4 regions of the Arthrobacter sp. PAMC 25486 genome follow, and region 1 is predicted to be linked to each of the others. Evidence: riboswitches for the same ligand, from Rfam matches in the RefSeq annotation. Region 1 holds a riboswitch; each other region holds the start of a gene.
What was found. Region 1 has a riboswitch for thiamine pyrophosphate ahead of thiD (bifunctional hydroxymethylpyrimidine kinase/phosphomethylpyrimidine kinase). Riboswitches for the same ligand answer to the same signal wherever they lie in the genome.
Positions count from the first base shown of each region.

Region 1 (4,166 bases):
GTGGCCTGCGCAAAGTCGTCGTCGGCATAAGTTTGCAGCCAGGTCCCGTAGGGGTGCCCGCCCGCACGGGCCAGGTAGTCGGCGTGCAGCACCCGGCCCACTTCCGCATACAGCCAGTAGCAGGGCAGCACGGCCGCCACGACTTCACCGTAACTGCCGGAGAAGGCCACACCCTGCAGGTGGTCAACATAGTGTTTCGTGACCGGGCCCAGCTCGGGTCCTTCCTGCTCCGGTCCTTCCGGGGAATCGAGCGGGTAATGACTGAGCCAATCCCGGTGCAGGGCCAATTCAACATCCAGGGCGTTTTGGGCGCCGCCGGCCCAAAACTTCTGCTCGGCCTCGGTCGGCGCCAGGGCACTTGCCCTGGCCAGCACACGCGAGTAAGTGGCCAGGTAGAGGGCATCCTGGGCGAGATAGTAGGCAAAGCGGTCACGGGCCAGGGTGCCCGCCGCCAGTTCCTTGATGAAGTCGAGACCGAAGATCGCCTGACGCTGCGGTGCGCAATCCTGCCAGAGCACCCGGCTGAAGGCGTCAAGGCTGGGTGCGGCAGTCGCCCACAGGGCATGCAGGTGATGGATGGGACCGGCGCCTGCGCCTACGTCCAGCACTTCGGAGGCCTCCAATGCCCCCACCAACCAAGCCTTGGCCGTGCCCACCGCCTGCCCCCAGTCCCCCGTGCGCGCCTGCAGTGTTGCCACGGCCGCCGATAGTGAGCAGCCCGTCCCGTGCGTGTTTGCGGTGTGGATCCGCGGCGCAGTGAATTCCTGGATGGCGCCGTCCACACCCACCAGCGCATCGAGGCACTGCTCCCCGGGCAGATGGCCGCCTTTAACGAGCACCATGACGTTGTGGGCGGCAGCCAGTTCCCGGCCCTGTTGCACGGCCTCGGCCCAGCTGCCCACTTCGGATTGACCCAGCAGCGCCGCCAGCTCGGGAATGTTCGGCGTCACCAGGTGGGTGTTGGCCAGCAGCGCCAGTAGAGCCTCGAGTGCTTCGGGCGCCATGAGTGTGTCACCGCTGGTTGCCACCATGACCGGATCAAGCACGACTGCGGAGGGCCGGGTGTGCGCCAGCCACTCGCCCACCGTATTCATCACCTCGGCAGTTCCGAGCATGCCGATCTTTACCGCGTCAATGGTGATGTCTGAGGCGAGGGCGTCCAGTTGGGAACGCAGAAATTCGGCCGGCGGGACATGCACGCCCTGCACGCCCCGCGTGTTTTGCGCCGTGAGGGCCGTAATGGCTGCCATGGCGTAGCCACCGTGGGCCGAAATGGATTTAATGTCGGCCTGGATACCGGCTCCCCCTGATGGGTCGGAGCCGGCAATGCTCAATACCCGCGGGTGTTTCCACGGTGATTGTGCGGTGCCAGTTGCTTCGTGGGCAGGTGAAAAGAGTGTTGTGGCGCTCATGGGACATCCCTTCGCCGGTGCTAGCCGGGCAGGTTCAACGGGTATTGTCTCAGCCGGCCCTTGTGGCCTGGCACCCCGTGTCACGCTCCACCCTACCCACAAACGCAACCATCCGGCCCCAAACGCAAACTGACCCGCAGAGGACGGCGAAAAACACGTCAAAACCGTGAATTTTCTCCGTCCTCTGCGGGTCAGTTTAGCTCGGTGCTACAGCTCAGAGGCTGGCACCCCAACACCCAAGATGATGGGCTCGCTGCTCTTCTTCACTGCCGGAACCGTCTCCGCCGGAATGTGCTGGACCTGCGCGGGGGCCGGAATCTCGACGCTGACGTGCGGCGCCGAACCCTGGCCCACCGAAGGTGCATCGGAAGTTTCCACCACCATGTCGGCACCGCCCTGTGCGCTGCGGGCGCTGCGGTTGCGTCGGCTGCGGCGTGAGCGTGAACGGCTGCCACCGCTGGAATCGTGTTCGTCGTGCTGTGCGCCGTCATGGTCGGGCGCGACGAGCTGATCCAAGGCCTCGGCCAGTCCGGCCAGGGCAGCGACCTGCTCAGCATTGTTTGGCTGGGTGAAGTCGCTGCTTTCGCTGCGGTGGCCGCGCGGCAGCTCGATGGCTTCCCCGCCCAGGTTCAGCGTTGTGGAGTCGTGATTTTCTTCCGTCTCCGTGGCGTCCACAGCGCCAGCCGGCGAGACAGCGGCGCCGTGCTCTCCGCCGTCGTGCTCGTGGTGGGAAGCCGCGGCAATGTTGGCCAGGGCGGCCCGCACCTCGTGCGCCTTCTGCGCCCGGGCAGCCTCGCCGGCCTCATCGGACAGCGGAGCCGCCGTGTCCTCGTGCTGCTCAGAATCGTGCTGCTGGCCCCGGTTCCGGTTGCGCTTGCGCTCACTGCGGGTGGAGCGGTTGGCGGTGCGATCCCCCTCACGGGTCTCGTGCCGGGGGGCGTGCGCGGCGGCAGCCTCGACGGCGGGCGAATGCGTGCGGCGGTGCTCCACGGGAATTTCGTGGGTGACCATGCCGCGACCGGCACATGTGGCGCACTGCTCACCAAAGACCTCGAGCAGGCCGGTGCCCATGCGCTTGCGCGTCATCTGGACCAGGCCCAGGGAGGTGACTTCGGCGACCTGGTGCTTGGTCCGATCACGGCCCAAGCACTCGACGAGACGGCGCAGCACGAGGTCGCGGTTGGATTCCAGGACCATGTCGATGAAGTCGATGACGATGATGCCGCCGATGTCGCGCAGGCGCAGCTGGCGCACCACTTCCTCGGCGGCTTCCAGGTTGTTCTTCGTGACGGTTTCCTCAAGGTTGCCGCCGGAGCCGGTGAACTTGCCGGTGTTCACGTCGACCACGGTCATGGCCTCGGTGCGGTCGATGACCAGGGAGCCGCCGGAGGGCAGGAAGACCTTGCGCTCCAGGGCCTTGTTGATCTGCTCGTCGATGCGGTGTGCGGCGAAGATGTCCTCGGGCTGGGTCCACTTTTCCAGGCGGTCCAGCAGGTCCGGGGCCACGTACGTCACGTACGCCTCGATGGTGTCCCAGGCGTCCTCTCCGGAGACGATGAGCTTGGTGAAGTCCTCGTTGAAGACGTCGCGAACCACCTTGATGGTCAGGTCGGGTTCGGCGTACAGCATTTCCGGGGCGAGCGTCTTGGTGGAGGAGGCACGGTTGCTGATGCCCTCCCACTGGGCGCGCAACCGGTTGATGTCGTTGGTGAGCTCTTCCTCGCTGGCACCCTCAGCCGCCGTGCGCACAATGACGCCGGCGTTTTCGGGCAGGTGGTCCTTCAGGACGCGCTTGAGCCGGTTGCGTTCGACGTCGGGCAGCTTGCGTGAAATGCCTGTCATGGAGCCGCCGGGCACAAACACCAGGTAGCGTCCTGGCAGGGAAATCTGGCTGGTCAGGCGCGCACCCTTGTGGCCCACGGGGTCCTTGGAGACCTGGACCAGGACAGAATCGCCGGACTTCAGCGCGTTCTCGATGCGGCGCGGCTGGCCGTTGAGGTTGGCTGCATCCCAGTCAACCTCCCCTGCGTACAGCACGGCGTTGCGGCCGCGGCCGATGTCAACGAAGGCTGCTTCCATGCTGGGCAGCACGTTCTGAACCTTGCCCACATAGACGTTGCCGATCAGTGAGTCCTGCTGCGTCTTTGAGACGAAGTGCTCGGCCAGGATGCCGTCTTCCAGGACGCCGATCTGGATGCGGTCGTCGGCCTGGCGGACCACCATGACACGGTCAACGGATTCGCGGCGGGCCAGAAATTCGGCTTCCGTGATGACTGTGCGGCGGCGGCCGGAGTCGCGAGAGTCGCGGCGGCGCTGCTTCTTGGCTTCCAGACGGGTGGAACCGCGCAGGCTCGTCACCCGGTTCACGGAGGTGGAATCTGCGGAGGTCCTCGGGGCACGCACACGGGTCACCGTGTTGGGCGGATCTTCATCGCTGCCACCCGTGAGTTCCAGGTCGGCGTCACCGCGGCGGCGGCGACGGCGACGGCGGGAGGTCACGCCGTCGTCTGAGCCCTCGTCGTCATCCTCGTCAGTCTCGCCGGACTCCACGAAGTCGGTGGCCTCGGCCTCGGTGGAGCGGGGGCGGCGGTTGCGGTTGCGTGCGCGGCCGCGGCGGTCGCCGTCATCCTCGTGACCTTCCGTGTCCTGCTCGTCGGAAGTGGCAGCTGCTGACGGAACAGCCAGGCTGAGATCCGGAGCCAGGAACAGTGCCGACATGCCGGCGGCAGGTTCCATGAACAATGAATCCGTGGC
Region 1 covers NZ_CP007595.1:1,046,603-1,050,768, forward strand. Annotated here, with positions in the region: gene thiD (bifunctional hydroxymethylpyrimidine kinase/phosphomethylpyrimidine kinase) at 1-1,412, opposite strand, end outside; TPP riboswitch at 1,402-1,500, opposite strand; gene art_RS04900 (Rne/Rng family ribonuclease) at 1,620-4,166, opposite strand, start outside.

Region 2 (4,166 bases), 850 kb from region 1:
GTGTACGCGAACACCTTGAAACCACGGTTGACCAGCGCCTCCGTTGCCTCCACCAGTTCCAGCGCGTCAGGGAGCAGCGTGTGTTCGTCGGCGATGACTTCCAGTTTCACCCAGTCTGTCTCGAGGGCTTCGCGGGCCAGCTCGGCCGTCATGACGGCCTCGCGGGCGGTGAAGCAGCCAGCCGTGTTGGGCAGGATGCGGATGTTGTTTTCCAGCAGCAGCTTGAACAGGTTTGTTCCGCCGCCGGCCGCCTCATCCACCGAGTAGCGGCGCATGGCCACGGTGGTCAGTTCGGTGCCGGAGGCGATGAGTGCGGCACCCAGACCGGTGAGGCTGGGGGCGCCGCCGGTGCCCATGATGAGCCGGGATTGCAGCGCCACGCCGTCGATCACCAGGGCGTCATTGCGGGTCAGGGTTTCGGTCATGGCGTTCACTTTCGGTCGTGGGGCGTATGTGGGGTGTGGGCGGCAGGGGCGGAAGAAGCATCCTGGGCAGTCATCTCAGCCGCCCTGCACTGCGGCGACAATCTCCAGGTCGTCCCGGTCTTCCACGGCGGTGGCAGCCCACTGGCTGCGCGGCACCACGGCCGAGTTGCGGGCTACAGCGACACCCAACCGTCCACCGTCGGCCGCCTGCCCGGTGGGAAGCAGCGCCCGGCCGGTAGTGGCGGTGACCAGGTCGGCGACCGTGGTGCCTGCCGGGTGGGTCTGGGTGGTGCCGTTGAGTTCGATCGTGTGCATGGCATGCTCCTACGCGGTGGGGCCGGCGAGTGCCGGGCGGAGTGAGGGGGAAAAGCGGTCGGGGCGGAAGCCCGTCCAGGCCAGGTCGGTAATGTCGCCCAGCAATTGGCGGACAATCAAGGCGGCGATCGGGGTCAGCAACACGCCGTGCCGGAAGAACCCGGTGGCGATAATGAGTCCCTGGATGTCCTTCCCCGAGGCAGCTGCGACCCGGCCCAGCAGCGGGGCGTTGTCCGGCGTTCCGGGGCGGGCGCGGGCCGTGCATTCAAGTAGTTCAAGTTCGGCGACGGCGGGCAGGAGCACCTGGGCGTCGCGCAAAAGCTGGTGCACTCCCCCGGCGCTGACCCCGGCACCGTGGTCCTCGCGGCTGGTCGCGCCGATGACCACGGTGCCGTCCTCGCGCGGCACAATGTACACGGGGAGCCCGCGCACCAGGCCGCGAATCGTGGCCGTGGTCAGCGGCCGCAGGTGTTCGGGCACGCGCAGGCGCAGAATATCGCCGTGCACCGGGCGCAGCGGCAGCTCGAGCCCAGCCGGCAGGTTGTGGAGTTTCGGGGCGTCCAGCCCGTTGGCCACCACCACCTCCCGGGCATGGATTTCCGTGCCGTCGGCAAGCACGACGCCGGTCACCCGCCTCCGCTTTTCGACTCCCCTGCCGTCCCACAACAGTCCCGCAGCACCCTGGCCAATGAAGGGATCCGACTCGCCCCGATGAGCGGCAACCTCGACCAGCCGGGTGCGGATGGCAGCAGCAGTTCCGCGGGGGTCCACCTGGTGGTCGGCCACGATCCGGAAGGCACAGGAAATGTGCGGGCCCACCAGCGGCTCCTCCGCCCGGGCCGCCTTGATCGTGAGCATCTCGACCTCGAGCCCGTGCCGGCGCTGGACGTCCCGCAGCTCGGCGAGGGCGCGCCGGTCCGCAGCGTCGGCACCCACGACGAGGGTCGGCGTCGTACGAAATCCGGTACCCGGAACACCGGGGCCGGCCAGGGATGCGGCAAAGTCGGGCCAGCGGGCGGCGGCGGCAAGCGTGAGGTCCAGGAGTTGCTCTTCCTGGTAGTGGAGCTCGCTCACGGGGGCCAGCATGCCAGCGGCCGCGAAAGTGGCGCCGGTGGCGGGGGCCGGGTCGATCACGGTGACTGTGTGGCCGGCACGCTGGGCCTCCCAGGCGATGCCGAGTCCCACGATGCCGCCGCCGATGACGGCCACCCCGGTGGTTGATTTGTCGGGGCTCAAGTGCAAAGGCACGGAGGGTGCCACAATGTTCTCCTTCCCTACGCCGGCATGATCCGGATCAGGTTCCGCGCCCTCAAGGCGCAATCGGTCGGCGTAGTCGGCGCCCTCTCAGCCAGCTTCACTGGCTCCCGCGGTACTGCACTAGTCTATGAGACATGCACAGCACTTCTGCCATCCATGACGCCATGTCCGCTTCCGCCGCACCGTCCGCTGTCCCCGACCTGGCCTCCGCCCGCCTGTATTTGTGTACGGATTCCCGCGCCGATCAAGGTGACTTTGCCGATTTCCTACGGGCGGCGTATGCCGGTGGTGTGGACATCATCCAGTTGCGCGACAAGTCCATCGAGGCTGCCGAAGAGCTGGAAAAACTTGCTGTGTTGCGCTCCGTTGCGGCCGAGTTTGGCAAGTTGTGGGCCGTGAATGACCGGGCCGACATCGCCGCGCTCAGCGGAGCCCCCGTGTTCCATGTGGGCCAGCAGGACCTGCCACTGCCGGCCGCCCGCTCGCTCGTTGGGCCTGCGATTTCAATCGGGCTGTCCTGCCACGATCCTGCTCAGGCTTCCGCCGCGGCAGCCTCCGAGGCCGACTACTTTTGCGTGGGCCCGCTGTGGGCCACCCCCACCAAACCGGGCCGGGCCGCCGTCGGGCTCTCCCTCGTGGAACACGCCGCCTCGCTCGGCACGACGAAGCCGTGGTTCGCGATCGGAGGGGTGGATTTGTCCACTGTGGACCAGGTGGTCGACGCCGGAGCTTCCCGGATTGTTGTTGTTCGCGCCATCACCCACGCCGAAGATCCGACGGCGGCCGCCCAGGCCTTGCTCTCCCGCCTGCCTGCGCTGGGGTAGCGTCCGCGTCGGTTTCCTCGCGGGCAGTAAGATTTCCTCGGTCGCTGGGCGACCTCAAAATCCATCCCCGTTCCGGAAACCGGCGCTGCCGTCCCGCCCGGTTCAGCTGTTGGCTGCGACCTTGCTCGGGGCGGAATCTTCCAGCATGGCGTCGAATTCGCCCTCGATCACGGAGTTCTCCTTGTAGGTGTACCGGGAAACAATGACGGCGACCAGCAGGTTCACGATAAATGCGGGCACGATTTCATACATCGCGTCATGCAGCACTGGCGTCTTGCCCCACACAAACACCGTCACCGTCGCCACAATCATGCCGACGAGGGCGCCCTTGGCCGTGAGTTTGCGCCAGTAAAGGCTCAGCAGCACAATCGGGCCGAACGCTGCACCGAAGCCGGCCCAGGCAAATGACACCAGCTCCAGGATGCTTGCATTCCTGTCCAAGGCAATGGTGGCTGCAATGACGGCGATCACCAACACGCCCAGGCGGCCAAGAATCACCTGTTTCTTGGCCGAGGACTCCCGTCCTGTCATGTTGTACAGGTCTTCGACGAGCGCCGAGGAACACACAATGAGCTGGGAGGAAATGGTGGACATGATGGCGGCCAGCACGGCTGCCAGGACCAGGCCCGCCACGAACGGGTGGAAGAACACCTGGCTCAATTTCAGGAACACCGTTTCCGGGTCCGCCAACGTCAAGTCGGGGTTGTCGGCAAAGTAGCCAATGCCGATCAACGCCGTGCTCACGGCCCCGGCCGCGGTCAAGAACATCCAGCCAATGCCGATCCGACGGCCGGCCTTGGCGTCTTGCGGGGAACGCAACGCCATGAAGCGGACAATGATGTGCGGCTGTCCAAAGTAGCCCAACCCCCATGCGGCCGTGGAAAAGATTCCGATCATCCACACCAGGCTGTTTCCCTCGCCAAAGCCCTTGAACAGGTTCAACGTGTCGGGGTCAATGCTTTGCAGGCGCGTCACGGTTGCGCCGACGCCACCGGTTTGAATGACGGCAATCACCGGGACCACGATGAGGGCGGCAAACATGAGCAGTCCTTGGGCCACGTCGGTCAGTGTTGCCCCAATGAACCCGCCAAAGAGCGTGTATGTCAAAGTGACGACAGTGACGACGCCCATGCCCAGCAGATATGACCAGCCGAAGGAACCCTCAAAAAACTTGCCGGCGGCCACCATGCCCGAGGACACATAGAAGGTAAAGAACACCAGGATAACGGCGGAGGCGGTGATGCGGAGCAGATGTGAATTGTCCTTGAGCCGCTTCTCAAAAAAGCTGGGGACGGTGATGGCATTTTGCGAAATCATCGTATAAGAACGCAGCCTTGGCGCGACG
Region 2 covers NZ_CP007595.1:1,892,885-1,897,050, forward strand. Annotated here, with positions in the region: gene art_RS08650 (thiazole synthase) at 1-425, opposite strand, end outside; gene thiS (sulfur carrier protein ThiS) at 501-740, opposite strand; gene thiO (glycine oxidase ThiO) at 750-2,000, opposite strand; TPP riboswitch at 1,995-2,117, opposite strand; gene thiE (thiamine phosphate synthase) at 2,162-2,821, shown strand; gene putP (sodium/proline symporter PutP) at 2,924-4,166, opposite strand, start outside.
Region 2: linked by a shared signal. The riboswitch ahead of thiO (glycine oxidase ThiO) and the one ahead of thiD (bifunctional hydroxymethylpyrimidine kinase/phosphomethylpyrimidine kinase) in region 1 are both predicted to bind thiamine pyrophosphate.

Region 3 (4,166 bases), 2.0 Mb from region 1:
GTTTAACTTGTATGTGGGCTTTGAAATCCTGCTCACCGCCAGTTATGTGCTGATGACCCTTGGCGGCACGGGCTCGCGAGTTCGCGCCGGCGTCACCTATGTGGTTGTCAGTGTTGTCTCTTCCATGCTGTTCCTTGTGGCCATTGCCATGGTTTACGGCGCCACCGGTACGGTCACCCTGGCCGATCTGGCGGTGAAGATCGGGGAGCTGGATTCCGGTACCCAACAGCTTTTGCATGTGCTCCTGCTTGTGGCCTTTGGCATCAAGGCGGCCGTGTTCCCACTGTCCTTCTGGCTCCCCGACTCCTACCCCACGGCTCCGGCACCGGTGACGGCGGTTTTTGCCGGGTTGCTGACCAAGGTGGGTGTTTACGCCATCATCCGCACGGAGACGCTGCTGTTCCCATCGGACGACTTCAACTCCGTGCTGCTCATCGCGGCCCTGCTCACCATGATCGTGGGAATCCTTGGGGCTGTGGCCCAGACGGACATCAAGCGCATGCTCTCCTTCACCCTGGTGAGTCACATCGGGTACATGATCTTCGGCGTCGCGCTTTCATCGGTGCTTGGCCTGGCCGCCACAATTTATTACGTCATCCACCACATCACCATCCAGACAAGCCTGTTCATGGTGACCGGGCTGATTGAGCGCCGCGGCGGGACTTCTTCCATCAGTCGTCTCGGGGGGCTGGCGAAACTTTCACCCATCCTGGCCGTGCTGTATTTCATCCCTGCCATGAATCTCTCCGGTATCCCGCCGTTCTCCGGTTTCCTGGGCAAGCTGGGACTGTTGCAGGCGGGCGTGGCTGACGGTTCGCCGCTGGCCTACACTCTCGTCGTCGGCGGTGTGGTGGCAAGCCTGCTCACGCTGTTGGTGATGGCCAGGGTGTGGAACCGGGTGTTCTGGCGCAGCACGGCCGATGCCGAAGCTCCAGAACCCGTGCTGCTCGCCACGGCCCCTGACGCTGCGGGTGAGCCGAGCATGCGCGCACTGCGGTCAAGCAAGCATGTGGACGCAGTGGAGGGACGTTTTTCCGGTGACAATGAGATCCCGATCCTGCCCAAGATGATGGTGTATTCAACCATGGGACTGGTGGTGCTCGGTGTGGCTATGACAGTGTTTGCCGGGCCGCTCATGGATCTGAGCCAGGACGCAGCAACCAGCATGTTGGACCGCGTCCCGTACATCGAAGCCGTTTTGGGTGTGGGGGCGGCAACGCCATGAGCCAGCCGATAAGGAACGAACGAAGAATAGACTTTCTGCAAAAGTTGCCGCTGCTTGTTTGGCTGGTGCTTGTGTGGGGCTCGCTATGGCAGGATTTTAGCCCCGGCAACCTGCTTTTTGGTGCGTTGATCGCCATTGGCGTCTCGCATGCGTTTTACCTTCCGCCCATTGAACTCAGTGGACGGTTCAATGTCCTGCGGGCCGTGACGTTCCTGCTGTGGTTCATCAAGCAGGTCTCCATTGCGAGTTTCCAGGTGTTGTACTGGGCCATCGTGAAAGGGCCGAACATCCGCAATGCCATCCTGGCGGTGCCCTTGCGCAGCCCCTCGGATTTTATGATGACGGCGGTTGGCCACGTGCTCTCCCTCATTCCCGGCTCACTGGTGGTTGAGGTGGACAGGGGATCGGCAACTCTCTATGTGCATGCCATGAACGCGCCCACGCCCGCTGATGTGGACAGGATTCGCGCGGACATCCAAGACTTTGAAGCCAGGCTGATTGAAGTCATGGGAACGAAGGCAGAACTGGCTGCCGTGAAGGCTGAACGGGCAGGCGCGCCCATGGTGACGTATGCGCAGACTCTCGGCCGTGAGGAGACACCATGAGCGCCATGGAGATAGTGATTTTGATTGTGGCGGCCTTGCTGACGCTTGCCTCGGCGGGCACCATCTACCGCATCGCCAAGGGCCCGTCACTGCTTGACAGGGTCATCGCCGCGGATGTTTTACTGGCCATCTTTGGGGCTGCACTGGCCACGGAGATGGCGATGAACAAACACCTGGACAACCTGGCACTGCTGGTGGTGTTGACGGTGATTGGCTTTATCGGCTCGGTGACGGTTGCCCGGTTTGTAGCGCACAAGAAGGAGGACGGATGAACACTTTCATCGATGTCTTGACGGCAATCTTCCTCTTGGTTGGCGCCACCATGAGCCTTGCGGCCGCTATTGGCCTGCTGCGCTTCCCGGACTTGTTGAGCCGCATGCACGCAGCCACCAAGCCCCAGGTGCTGGGGCTGCTGCTGATGCTGGCAGCCCTGGGCCTGCAGATGCAGGCGTGGTCGCTGCTACCCATCCTCCTGGTGGCCTGGCTGTTTCAGCTCCTGACCGTTCCAGTCTCAGCGCACATGGTGGGCAGGGCGGGTTACCGCACCAAACACCGCCGCCCGGAACTGCTCAGTGTTGACGAGCTGGACCAGGTAGTGGCGGCCGCCGTCGACGACGCCAAGGACTAGCAACCCCTCCGCCCGCGACCCCTTTGGGTATTCGTCCGAATATCGTTCCGCGAACTGACAGTTGTTGCCCTCTCCCAGCCCTCTCACAGGGCTGGGAGGGCAACAACTGCCAGTTCGGCGCCGTATTCGGCCGAAACTGGCCGGAACCTGCTGTTTCAACGTGAATGACAGTGCACATGCAAGCGGGCGGGTGCTCAGACCTCGTCGGGGTGCTTACTAAAGCGTGCGATGGCCTTTTGTGTTGTGCGACCGGCGAGGGTCTGGATGATGGCTGCCACAGCAGAGGACACCAACGCGAAGACCAGCGCCGAACGCAGGCTGTTCTCCAGATCCGCCCCGTCCTTGGGCGGCTTGTTGCCTGTGCTTTTCTCCCAGACGGTGTCCACCAGTTTGCTGGCGACGAAGCCTGCGCCCAGGCTCACACCGGTACCGAGCAATTTTACGACAATGTTCATAATGGACTCCTGAATTCTGTGACCAGACATGGCGGGCAAAAGCCTACGATCAGCCTAACGCCTTGCGACAGTTTCATGAGGGCGCCGCCGGCAAGGGGGCCACCTTGCATCATGACGGATGCATTAGCCCCCGGCAGGAGCCAGGGGTAAACTGAAGCCGCAATTCAAACACGACAGGGGAGCGTCCACCCGACCTGGGTAGCGGCGCTGAGAGTGCGGTTCGCCGCAGACCCTCGAACCTGCTCCGGTTAGTACCGGCGAAGGGAGTCGAGTTCTCTTCGGCTGCGCGGAAATCCCGTTGCAGCCGCCCCTCCTGCGAAGGAGGAAACATGAGCAAGTCATTCACGGGCGCATCAGCCCAACAAAACGCCCCAAAAAACACGCAACGTTCAGGCAACGGCAAAAGCACGTGGCGGGTGGTGGACATAGTTGTTGTCTCGGTTCTCGGTGTGGCCCTCGGCGTCATCTTTTGGCTCTGGTCCGCCGGTTACGGCCTGATCAGCGCCTTCACCGTCGCATTCCCGCCCGTCGGAGCCCTCTATGGCGGCGGCTGGCTGATCGCCGGCGTGCTGGGTGGACTCGTGATCCGCAAACCCGGTGCAGCACTGTACTGTGAGCTGATTGCCGCCAGTGTTGAGGGCCTTCTGGGCACGCACTTTGGTTTCACTGTGCTGCTCTCCGGACTCGTTCAGGGCCTGGGCGCGGAACTCGGCTTTGCCCTGTTCCGTTACAAAAAGTTCAACCTGCCGGTGGCCCTCGTGGCCGGTGCACTGGCCGGACTGGCCCTCGGCCTCAACGATTCTCTGGTGTGGAACATCGCGTGGGCGTTTGAGTGGAAACTCGTCTACGTAATCCTCGCCATGATCTCAGGCACCATCATTGCCGGCTTGGTGTCCTGGCTGGCTGTTCGCGGACTGGCACGTACGGGGGCCCTGGCCAACCTGCCCTCGCGCAACGCCGCAACCGAACGAGTGGTGTAGCCGTGGGTGCGCGAGGCTATCCGGCCACCCACAATTCTGCCGGTCACAACGGCGGCGCCCCGGCGCGCATCAGCGCGAAGAGCTGGGGATGGCAACACTCCGGACGCAGCAAACGTGCCGTGCACGGCCTTGATCTGGAGATCGCGGAGGGGGAGCGGGTGCTGCTCCTTGGCCCGTCCGGCGCCGGCAAGTCCACCCTGCTGCACGCACTGGCCGGCGTGTTGGGTGATGAGGAGGACGCCAACGAGGTGGGTGAACTGCTCATTGACGGCC
Region 3 covers NZ_CP007595.1:3,060,065-3,064,230, forward strand. Annotated here, with positions in the region: gene art_RS14005 (Na+/H+ antiporter subunit D) at 1-1,225, shown strand, start outside; gene art_RS14010 (Na+/H+ antiporter subunit E) at 1,222-1,830, shown strand; gene art_RS14015 (monovalent cation/H+ antiporter complex subunit F) at 1,827-2,102, shown strand; gene mnhG (monovalent cation/H(+) antiporter subunit G) at 2,099-2,458, shown strand; gene art_RS14025 (DUF4235 domain-containing protein) at 2,653-2,913, opposite strand; TPP riboswitch at 3,079-3,196, shown strand; gene art_RS14030 (ECF transporter S component) at 3,243-3,893, shown strand; gene art_RS14035 (ABC transporter ATP-binding protein) at 3,896-4,166, shown strand, end outside.
Region 3: linked by a shared signal. The riboswitch ahead of art_RS14030 (ECF transporter S component) and the one ahead of thiD (bifunctional hydroxymethylpyrimidine kinase/phosphomethylpyrimidine kinase) in region 1 are both predicted to bind thiamine pyrophosphate.

Region 4 (4,166 bases), 1.8 Mb from region 1:
GGCGGCTACGAACGCGAACGGGCCCGCGCGGGTCAGGGGCGGGCCGGTCAGGGGGCGGGCCCGGCAGGCGACGACACGCTCATCAAGGTCTGCCGCCATGCCGGAGACCTGTGATTTCAACAGGGAGTCGATGCCCTGGGTCTCCACGAGCTTGTCCCTGCGGCGGGGGGAGACCCCCGCGAGGTTGCAGTCCGTGACGACGGTGATCACGGATGCCTCGGCACGGGCGTTAGGCTTGCGGCGACAGTTGGCCATTGCGCTGTATCAAACGCCCGAGTGAGTGCTTGCCCCACTACGCACCGACCACGGCATCCGCGTCGGTGGACAGCAGCGCGTTGCCCAGGGGTTGCGGCAGGTGGCTGATCAAATCAGCAGATACGTCTCCCAAAGATGAGCGAAAGTACGCCGGCAGGGTCGGGCATGACAGGCGCGGCCATCGTGAGGTGTCCTTTCGAGGGGGATGTGAGAGTTTCTTGGAAGGACCCACGGTGGCCGCGCCACGTTCAAGGCCATGCCTCACCGGAAGGTGTTACACCTCGCTACGGGGCACTACTGGGCTGGGGACGCGCCAGGCCCAAATTATCCCGCAGGGTGCTCCCCTGATAGCAGGAACGGAAGATCCCCCGTTCCTGCAGGATGGGCACCACCAATCCCACAAAATCTCGGAGCGATTCAGGGTAGGCGGGACACATAAGGTTGAATCCATCGCAGGCCCCAGACTCAAACCATTCCTGAATTTCATCCGCCACCTCGTTGGCGGTGCCTATCATGGTGGCGTGGCCACCGCCGGCGGCCAAAAAACCCAGCAATTCGCGCAAGGTGGGCGCCATCGTCGCAATGATGCGCTGCACCGTGAGGTACCGGCCCTGGGGCCCCGTGAAGGTTACTACCGGGGGCAGCGGGGCCACAAGGTCATCGAGTCCGTGCCCGCTATAGTCCATCCCCGTGAAAATATTGAGCTGGACGATGGCTGTGTCAATGTCCAGGTAGGCGTCCAATGCGCGCTTTTTCTCCATGGCCTGCTCGCGTGTGGCGGCGACGTAGGTGACTAGGCCGGGAAGAATCGGCACCGTGGCCCCTCCTCGTCCGGCAGCAGCCAGTCGCGCACGCATGTCCGTGGCGAATTCGATGGCGGAGTCCTTGTCCCACGACACCGAATAAATGGCTTCGGCAAATTGTCCAGCAAAATCCCGTCCTGCCTCCGAGGAACCGGCCTGGAACAGCACCGGCTGGCCCTGCGGGGAACGGGGGACATTCAGCGGCCCCGCCACGGAGAAATACTTCCCGGTGTGGTTGATCGGCTGGATCTGTTCCGGATCAATAAATGTTCCCAACTCCCGGTCTTTGAGCAACGCCTGGTCTGACCAGGAATCCCAGAGCCGTTGGATCACCCGGACGAATTCATCCGCCCGCTCATAGCGCTCAGCGTGCTTAGGCAGAGCGGCGAATCCATGGTTTTGCGCCTCGGCGTCGAACATGGAGGTGACTATGTTTGCGCCCACCCGGCCGCCGCTGATGTGGTCCAGGGAGGCCAGCATGCGGGCGGCATGGAAGGGCGTGTAGAAGCTGGAGGACACCGTGGTGACCAGGCCGATGTGTTTCGTGGCCCGGGCGATGGCACTCAGTGCCGTGATCGGTTCCAAAAGCGAGGGCACGCCTGCTGAATACTGGCGGTTGACGCTGTGCCCGTCGGCGAAGAAGACCGCGTCAAGGCAGCCGCTTTCAGCCAGCTGGGCCAGCTCCTCGAAATAGGATATTTCCCCGACACGGTCGGCGCTGGAATCCGGATGCCGCCAGCCCATGGTGTGGTGCCCCGCACCGAAGAGGAAAGCGTTGATGTGCATTTGCCGCGTGCTGGTGGCGCCCACAATTCCCATCACTAGTTCATCACCAGTCCGCCGTCGACCACGAGGTTTTGTCCCGTCACGGCCCGGGACCAAGGTGAGGCGAAGAACAGCACTGCATCAGCAAATTCGGACGGCGTGGTGACCTTGCGCAGAGGTGTTCCGCCAGCGATCAAGTCGAAGACCTGCTCGGGTGTGGCGGCAGAGGCGTCGGTGGTGCGCAGCAACCCCCCGGAGACCATGTTCACACGGATTTTGGACGGACCCAGGTCGGCAGCGAAGGTGCGCGTCAGTGCCAGCAAAGCAGCTTTGGCCGCGGTGTAGTCGTGATAGGGCACCACGGGGTTTTGAAACAGGTTGGTGCCAATATTCACGATGGCGCCGAACCCGGCATCCTTCATGCCCGGCAAGACCGCCTGAATCGTGTTCAGCGCACCCCCCACAACGCCGGAAAACTGTGCCGTAAATTCGCCGTAGCCAATGCCGTCAGCCTTCGACCGCCCGTCGCCGTTAAAGGAAAAATCGGGCAAAGCGTTGTTAATGACGGTGGTGATGGGCGCACCAAAATGATCGGCTGCGGCAGTCACCAAGGCCTGGACCGCGTCGGCGCGGGTGACATCGGCGTGCAAGGCGATGGCGTGTTCCGATCCGATGTCAGCGGCAAGTTCCCGTGCCGCCGCCTCACTGTTGCGGTAGTTCAGCACCACTCTGGCACCTTCCCGGGCGAAGGAACGGGCCACATCGGCACCTAGTCCGCGGCCGGCTCCGGTAATCAGTACAATCTGGTCTTTAATTTGCATGTCGTACACCTTTCAGCGGGGCGAAAGGATGCCAGGAATGCGCGAAGGACAGGCACAGGGCACACTTCGTCATTGCTGCAGGACCGGCATCCCTTCGCTCGGATTATCGAGATCAGGTTCAACGGGTCTAACTCTCAGCCGCCAGGCGGCACCCCGTGTCGTGTCCACGGCCCAAGCTACCACGGTTCGGACGGCGGCAGGCAACGCTGCGCCCTCCCGCTTCGACTCAGCGTTGCGAAGTGTTGCTGTGGCTGCCCCGTGGAAACTGGCGGTCTTTTGGGGTGGGGAGCCGCTTTCTGGTGAAAAGAGTTGGGCCGCGGTGACCGGGGTGAGGTGGCGGTGGTGGTCGCTGCAGGATCGGCCTTCGAAGCGGTCCAGGCCGAGCCCGTTCTCTAGTTCCCGGTAGTCATGCTCGATGCGCTTGTCGCTCTTGGCGAGCCTGACGAGAGTTTTCAGGGGCGTGTCGGCGGGCAGGGCGCTGATCCAGTAATCGGTTGGTGCCGGCTCGTGCACGGGCCATGCCACCAGCATCCACCCTCGGGCAGGGAATGATCCTCATCCAGCGGGATATCGCGATGGGCCGGGCGGATCCGGATGGCCAGGAAACGTGATTTCGTGGCCGCTTTGGCGTTGCGGGGACCGGTTGGGGTGCCGTGGTGCCAAGCCACCTGATGCAGGTCTTTCCGCCCGGCCCCCAAGGCCAGGGCCTGCAAGGACCGTGTCGGGGTAGCGGGGAAGTCCGGGCCCGCGCCCGGTGTCCTCCGGAGGTGAGTTCATCAATCATCTCGTGGGCTTGGGACCATTTCGTGCGGTGCCGGACGGCCTGGCGGGATCCCCGCCCGGCGTGCCGGCTCCACCACCTGGTCGCGAGCTGGCGGCTTCGTGCCGGCGCAGTGATCAGCCGGAATTGGCGCCAGGTTGGGCCCAGGCCTCATCCGTAAGAGCGATTTCCTTGGTCATGTCGTCAAGGAACCGGATGACCACATCGCGTTCCGCCGAGCTGAGCCGTGCTGCCGCATGGAATCGCTTGGCTTGCTGGCGCCCCACGGTGTCCATGGCTGCTTGGCGGGTTTTGGCCGTGATGGAAATGGCCAAGGCACGGCGATCACTGGGATGGGGCGCCCGGGTGATGTGACCCGCATTCTCCAGCCGGTCCAGCAGCTTGGTGGTTGACGCCGTCGAAATCTTCAGGTGGCTGGCAATGGCTCCGGGGGTGGCAATTGTCTCGGTGTTGGCCGTGACGATCAAGTAGTGCAGGGCCCGCATGTCCGACTGGTTCAACTTCATGTATTTCAGCGATGCATCCGAGAGCTGCTGCTCCGCGGTGCGCAGCCTGCCCAGCGCGGCCATGAGCTCACCGATGTGCGCCACGTCTTCGGTGGCCATCGCCGATCGGTCGATTAGTTGACTCTTCGGGTCGGCGGCATTGACGTCGTAGATGTTGGGCGGCAATGGTGCGGGGGTTGCCTCGATACTTGCCATGGTGATAATTCTATCCTTCCCCCAATATAAAGATCCACAC
Region 4 covers NZ_CP007595.1:3,794,852-3,799,017, reverse strand. Annotated here, with positions in the region: partial or broken gene art_RS23055 (transposase) at 1-437, opposite strand, end outside; gene art_RS17215 (LLM class flavin-dependent oxidoreductase) at 540-1,877, opposite strand; gene art_RS17210 (3-oxoacyl-ACP reductase) at 1,880-2,644, opposite strand; TPP riboswitch at 2,717-2,810, opposite strand; gene art_RS17200 (MarR family winged helix-turn-helix transcriptional regulator) at 3,542-4,126, opposite strand.
Region 4: linked by a shared signal. The riboswitch ahead of art_RS17210 (3-oxoacyl-ACP reductase) and the one ahead of thiD (bifunctional hydroxymethylpyrimidine kinase/phosphomethylpyrimidine kinase) in region 1 are both predicted to bind thiamine pyrophosphate.